Thiosulfativibrio zosterae: one gene and its partner. Each later gene encodes a partner of the first gene's protein in a complex. Links are inferred from orthologs where the notes say so. Each region holds a gene or a part of one and is shown on either strand. Other genes may lie near its edges.

Evidence for each region.
Region 2: the proteins of rpsG (region 1) and tig are in contact, whole or in part, in a crystal structure (PDB 3GTY), measured with the Thermotoga maritima proteins. The link is inferred for Thiosulfativibrio zosterae from one-to-one orthologs. Residues at the interface, in WP_004081843.1 of Thermotoga maritima: Lys34, Lys52, Lys55, Glu59, Arg62, Gln63, Glu66, Asn67, Lys69, Val71, Arg95, Ala109, Lys110, Lys111, Gly112, Arg113, Pro114, Glu117, Glu121, Ile124, Ala125, Tyr127, Asn128, Asn129, Thr130, Gly131, Lys135, Asp139, Arg142, Met143; in WP_004081061.1 of Thermotoga maritima: Glu122, Val124, Val129, Leu130, Tyr133, Glu188, Gly259, Ile262, Tyr263, Glu266, Ser270, Glu273, Gln274, Glu277, Arg308, Gln311, Ile312, Ser315, Tyr316, Glu325, Arg329, Arg336, Leu363, Phe366, Trp367, Arg373, Leu377, Arg381, Leu384, Glu387.

Annotation. Positions count from the first base shown.
Region 1 is NZ_AP021888.1:571,299-574,473, forward strand. What follows is about bases 1-2,849. They hold rpsG (30S ribosomal protein S7), read left to right. Parts: upstream 1-1,112; coding sequence 1,113-1,586; downstream 1,587-2,849. Other genes in these bases: rpoC (DNA-directed RNA polymerase subunit beta'), read left to right, coding at 1-528; rpsL (30S ribosomal protein S12), read left to right, coding at 680-1,054; fusA (elongation factor G), read left to right, coding at 1,646-2,849. Outside these bases: more of fusA, read left to right, coding at 2,850-3,175.
Region 2 is NZ_AP021888.1:1,431,437-1,434,675, forward strand. What follows is about bases 193-3,105. They hold tig (trigger factor), read left to right. Parts: upstream 193-951; coding sequence 952-2,259; downstream 2,260-3,105. Other genes in these bases: THMIRH_RS06570 (ATP-binding cassette domain-containing protein), read left to right, coding at 193-491; THMIRH_RS06575 (YgaP family membrane protein), read right to left, coding at 547-750; clpP (ATP-dependent Clp endopeptidase proteolytic subunit ClpP), read left to right, coding at 2,384-2,992; clpX (ATP-dependent Clp protease ATP-binding subunit ClpX), read left to right, coding at 3,025-3,105. Also shown: more of THMIRH_RS06570, read left to right, coding at 1-192; more of clpX, read left to right, coding at 3,106-3,239. UniProt on the Bacillus subtilis protein: Involved in protein export. Acts as a chaperone by maintaining the newly synthesized protein in an open conformation. Functions as a peptidyl-prolyl cis-trans isomerase.

The DNA of each region.
Region 1 (3,175 bases):
ACGGAATATGTTGTGAGTGAAGTACAAGATGTTTATCGCTTACAAGGTGTAAAAATTAACGACAAGCATATCGAAACGATTGTGCGTCAGATGTTAAGAAAGGTTGAGGTTAAAACTTCAGGAGATACTAACTTAATCAAAGGTGAGCAAGCAGAATATGCAAGAGTTCTTGAGTTTAATGAACTTGCTCGCAGTAAAGGTGAAGTTGAAGCGACTTATCAGCGCGTACTTCTAGGGATTACTAAAGCGTCTTTGGCAACTGAGTCATTTATTTCAGCGGCGTCTTTCCAAGAAACAACTCGTGTTTTAACAGAGGCTGCGGTCAGTGGTAAGCGCGATCAGTTAGTTGGTTTAAAAGAAAACGTTATTGTAGGTCGCTTAATTCCAGCCGGAACAGGTTATGCCTATCATAAAGCGCGTAAAGCAGCGAGTGAGCAGACTCAAATTGAATTGAAGTCTTTTATTGCTGCTCAAGATACTACAACTGAAGAAGTTGTAGAAGTTATGGAAGAGACAACAGAGTTATAATTTTGATAAGTGTAAATCTATATGATTTCAAAAACTTATTCTTGACAAATAGCATGTCAGTCTCTAAAATCTTTCAACCTTGCTCACGGAAGTCTATTTCGTGGGCATTTCGTGTAAATTAAGAGTCAAATCTTAAATGGAGTAAGAATTAATGGCTACTATTAACCAGTTGGTGCGTAAGCCGCGTAAAGATAAAGTAAAAGTATCAAACGTTCGTGCGTTAGAAGCTTGTCCTCAGCGTCGCGGTGTTTGTACGCGTGTTTATACAACAACCCCTAAAAAGCCTAACTCTGCCCTGCGTAAAGTTGCTCGTGTACGTTTAACGAATGGTTTTGAAGTTTCTACCTACATTGGTGGTGAAGGTCATAACCTACAAGAACACTCCGTGATCCTTATTCGCGGTGGTCGTGTAAAAGATTTGCCTGGTGTGCGTTATCACACAGTGCGTGGTGCATTAGACTGCGCAGGTGTGACTAAGCGTAAACAAGGTCGTTCAAAGTACGGTGCGAAGCGTCCAAAAGCTTAATTGCTTTTAACATACCCTTTGCAATATTAGAAATACATTTATACCGGAAGAGTTAAGAATGGCAAGAAGAAGAGAAATACCAAAAAGATTGGTTTTACCCGATCCTAAGTTTGGTGATACTACGTTAACAAAATTTGTTAACATGATTATGGTAAGCGGGAAAAAGGCTGTAGCTGAAAAAATCGTATATGACGCATTAGATGTTGTTGTTGAGAGAAAAAAAGGTGGAGACCACGCTTTATTATTAAGAGAAGCATTAGATAATGTTGGTCCAATGGTTGAGGTTAAATCTCGCCGTGTAGGTGGAGCAACTTATCAAGTACCAGTAGAAGTCCGTCCTGAGCGTAAAGTTGCTTTAGCTATGCGTTGGTTAGTTGACGCTTCTCGTAAGAGAAGTGAAAAGGGCATGATGCTTAGATTAGCAGGTGAGTTGTCTGACGCGCTTGAAAATCGTGGTTCTGCGATCAAGAAGAAAGAAGATACCCATCGAATGGCAGAGGCTAACAAAGCCTTCTCACATTTCCGTTGGTAATCTAATTGAGGCCCTGGAAAGGGCCTTTATTATTTGTGTTTTAATAAAAGGTTATTAAAGTGGCACGTACAACTCCTTTAGAAAGATATCGTAATATCGGTATCATGGCCCACATTGATGCGGGTAAAACAACAACAACTGAGCGTATTTTGTATTACACCGGTGTTTCTCATAAAATTGGTGAGGTTCATGACGGTGGCGCAACCATGGACTGGATGGAGCAAGAGCAAGAACGTGGTATTACCATTACTTCTGCAGCGACAACAGCGCATTGGAGCGGGATGGCTAAGCAATATGCACAGCACCGTATTAACATTATCGATACGCCAGGTCACGTTGACTTTACAATCGAAGTAGAGCGTTCATTGCGTGTTTTAGATGGTGCGGTTACTTGTTTCTGTTCAGTTTCTGGTGTAGAGCCTCAGTCTGAAACAGTGTGGCGCCAAGCGGATAAGTATGGCGTTCCTCGTATGGGCTTTGTTAATAAAATGGACAGAGCTGGAGCTAATTTCTTGAATGTTAACCAGATGGTTATCGATCGTCTAGGTGCAAAACCTGTGCCTATGCAGTTACCAATTGGTGCAGAAGAAACTTTCCGTGGTGTAGTTGACTTGGTTAAGATGCAAGCAATCTACTGGGAAGAAGAGAATATGGGTATGCAGTACCGATATGAAGACATTCCTGCAGACATGATTAAATTGTGTCAAGAATGGCGCGAAAAAATGGTGGAGTCTGCCGCCGAAGCATCTGAAGAATTAATGGATAAATATCTTGAAGAAGGTGATTTGTCAGAAGCTGAAATTAAAGAAGGTATTCGTAAGCGTTGTATCGCAGTTGAAATCGTACCTATGTTCTGTGGTTCTGCCTTTAAAAATAAAGGTGTTCAAACTTTACTTGATGGTGTTATTGATTACTTGCCTGCGCCAATTGATGTTCCTGCGATTAAAGGTGAGCTTGAAGATGGTACACCAGCAGAGCGTCATTCGACTGATGACGAGCCTTTTGCAGCACTTGCATTCAAAATCATGACAGATCCTTATGTTGGGACGCTTACATTTATGCGTGTTTACTCTGGTTTCTTGGCAGCAGGAAGTCCAGTGTATAACTCGGTTAAGCAGAAGCGTGAACGCGTAGGTCGTATGTTGCAAATGCATGCAAACTCTCGTGAAGAGATTAAAGAAGTGCGTGCAGGTGAGATTGCTTGTGCCGTTGGTCTTAAAGATACAACGACTGGTGATACTTTGTGTGATCCAGACAATAGAATTATTCTTGAGCGTATGGATTTCCCAGAGCCAGTAATTTCGATTGCAATTGAGCCTAAAACCAAAGCTGACCAAGAAAAAATGGGTATTGCTTTAGGTAAATTGGCAGCTGAGGATCCTTCTTTCCGTGTACATACGGATGAAGAAACAGGCGAAACGATTATTTCTGGTATGGGTGAATTGCATTTAGACATCATCGTTGATCGTATGAAGCGCGAATTTAGTGTTGAGGCAAATATTGGTGCGCCTCAAGTTTCTTACCGTGAAACTATTCGCACTGCTGTTGAAGCTGAAGGTAAATTTGTTCGTCAGTCTGGTGGTCGTGGT
Region 2 (3,239 bases), 860 kb from region 1 along the record:
TCTTGGTAACCCATGACCAGCATCTATTAGAAAGTATCGTAGACCAATATTGGTGGGTTCATGATAAGCAAGTCATTCATCATCACGGCGATTTAAATAGTTACTTGCAAGCGCGTTTAAAGCACATTAAACAGATGCAAGCGGCACTCAAAGAAGCTGAAAATTTGACCAGGCCTGGTCAAAATACCCCCACCAAAAAGGCGCAGCGCCAAGAAAATGCCGCACAAAGAAATGCCTTGCGTCAAGCCACCAAACAACAGACTCAAAAGTTGGCTAAAGTTGAAACACACATGGCTCAGGCACAACAAAAACTCGATGCTTTGCATCAAATGCTTGAGGATTCTTCTCTTTATGAAAGCGCACGCTCAGAAGAGTTAAAAAAGCTATTGATCGAAGAAGCGGCATTGAAAACGCAAATTGAACACTTTGAAGAAGATTGGTTGTTATTACAAACAGAAATTGAAGAAATTACCGAACAATTTTTAGGGTGATAAACAAAAAAGGCTGTTTAAAAACAGCCTTTTATATAAGATTTATCAACTGCGCTTATTTAAAAGCTGAACCATGTTGCAAACCAAATTTTTCTAGGATTTTAACCATAGGGCAGAATCCAGTAATACCAGAGAATAATAGGTTAGCGCCAACGAAAGCGGTTAAATAAATCCACTCAGGAGCGTGATAAATACTCAAAAGTGAAGACGCTAAAACCATGGTGCCTGCAGCCAATAAGACAACTTTTTCGATAATCATTTGAAATCCTTTAAAATTCAAAGTGAACGGTCATAAAAAAATAGAATCCAAAAATGATAAATTAATGCATTCATAAAAATAAATTATGGTAATTTTACCATGAGTTGCAAACTACGCAAAATAACTTTTTCTTTTCATAACGAATGTTAGTCAGTATAATCTAGCGTTTATTTTTTAAATCGATGGTATTGAGATTAAATCATGCAAGTAACAGTACAAAAACCAGAGCAAGGCCTTGAGCATAAAATTAGCGTTTCTTTCGCATCAACAAACATTGATTCTGCTGTTGAGAAAAAACTAGCAGAAATGCGTCGTACCGTTCGCATGGATGGCTTCCGTCCAGGAAAAGTACCTTTAAATGTTGTTAAAAAGCGTTATGGCATACAAGTTCGTCAAGAAGTCATGGGCGAAGAAGTTCAAAAATCATTTTATGATGCCCTAGATAAAGAATCTTTAAACATTGCTGGTTATCCTCGTTTTGACGAACTAAACGATCAAGATGGTAATATCACTTACACCGCATCTTTCGAAGTTTACCCAGAAATTACACTTCCAGAGTTTTCTGCCATTAAAGTAGAAAAAGTAACCGCTGCAGTGACTGATGCCGATGTTGACGGCATGGTTACTAAATTGCGTGAACAGCGCCAAGCTTGGAAGCCTGCCAGTGCCGCTAAAAAAGCCAAAAAAGATGAGCAAGTAATCATCGATTTCGTAGGCAAGCTAAATGGTGAAGAGTTTGAAGGCGGAAAAGCTGAGAATGTGCCTTTAGTTCTAGGCAGCGGCCGTATGATTCCTGGCTTTGAAGATGGCATCATTGGCATGAAAAAAGGGGAGGAAAAAACGATTGAAGTGACTTTCCCTGAAAACTACCACGCCGAAAACTTAAAAGGTCAAACAGTCACTTTTGACATCACTGTTCATTCTGTTCAAACTCAAGTTTTACCAGAGTTAGATGAAGAGTTTGTTAAAGCGTTTGGCATTGAAGATGGTAAAGCAGAAACCTTGATTGCTGAAATCAAATCAAACATGGAAAAAGAATTGAAGCGTGCTGTTGAAAATAAAAACCGCACCAATGTTCTAGAAGCACTTTCGCAAGTGGTTGATGTTCAATTACCTAAGTCAATTTTAGATCAAGAAATCAATGCCTTGATGAACCGCGCGGTCCAAAACATGCAGCAACAAGGTATGAAAGCTGAAGATGTTAAAATCTCTGCTTCTGAGTTTACCGAAGAAGCGACGATTCGCGTTAAGCTAGGGTTAATCTTGGGTGACATCATTAAAGCTCACGGTATTCAAGCAACTGAAGAAATGAAAATCGCTTTCATTGAAGATCAAGCGTCTTCTTATGAAGATCCTTCTGAAGTGATTAACTGGTACAAATCTAATCCAAAAGCAATGGCTGAAATCGAGTCTATTGTTGTTGAAAAAGAAATCGCCAATAAAATTTTAGAACAAGCTCAAGTCACTGAAGTTAATAAAACTTTTGATGAAATTGTAAACGCTCGTTAATCTAAAACTTTCATAAAAACTTAACGCTAAGAGGAAACTCTATAATAGATAGCGTTAAGTTTTTTTTTACCTGTCGTAAATAATCAGGTAAATTGTCACTATAAAAATTAAAAAAGGGATTTCTATGAGTATCGAGATGATTCAAAATGCATTGGTACCAATGGTTATTGAACAAACCAGTCGTGGCGAAAGATCCTATGACATTTATTCAAGACTGTTAAAAGAGCGCGTTATTTTCTTGGTTGGGCAAGTAGAAGACCACATGGCCAATTTAATTGTGGCTCAAATGTTGTTCTTGGAATCAGAAAATCCTGATAAAGATATTCACCTTTACATTAACTCGCCTGGTGGAAGCGTCACTGCCGGTATGGCCATTTATGACACCATGCGTTTTATTAAGCCTGATGTGAGCACTATGTGTATTGGTCAAGCTGCAAGCATGGGTTCATTTTTATTGTCAGCTGGCGCCAAAGGCAAACGCTTTGCACTGCCAAACTCTCGCGTGATGATTCACCAGCCTTTGGGTGGCTTCCAGGGGCAAGCGAGTGATATTGCGATCCACGCAAAAGAAATCATTTCTATCAAAGAAAAGTTAAACAATGCCTTGGCAGAACATACTGGTCAACCGGTAGAACGCATTGAACAGGATACCGATCGTGATAACTTTATGAGTGCACAACAAGCCTGTGATTATGGTTTAATTGATAAAGTTCTTACAAGCCGTAACGCTTAATACCCCTAAACACACAAAAGAGAGAAGCGAAAATGCCAGAAAAAAACCTCTATTGCTCTTTTTGCGGCAAAGGCCAAGAAGAAGTTCGCAAACTCATTGCAGGACCTTCAGTTTATATTTGCGATGAATGCGTTGATTTATGCAACGATATTTTGCGCGATGAATTCGGCACAGAAGCTTTAAGCTCTTTTGAGTTGGATAAACTTCCGACACCTAAAGAAATCAGCGCAATTTTGGATGATTATGT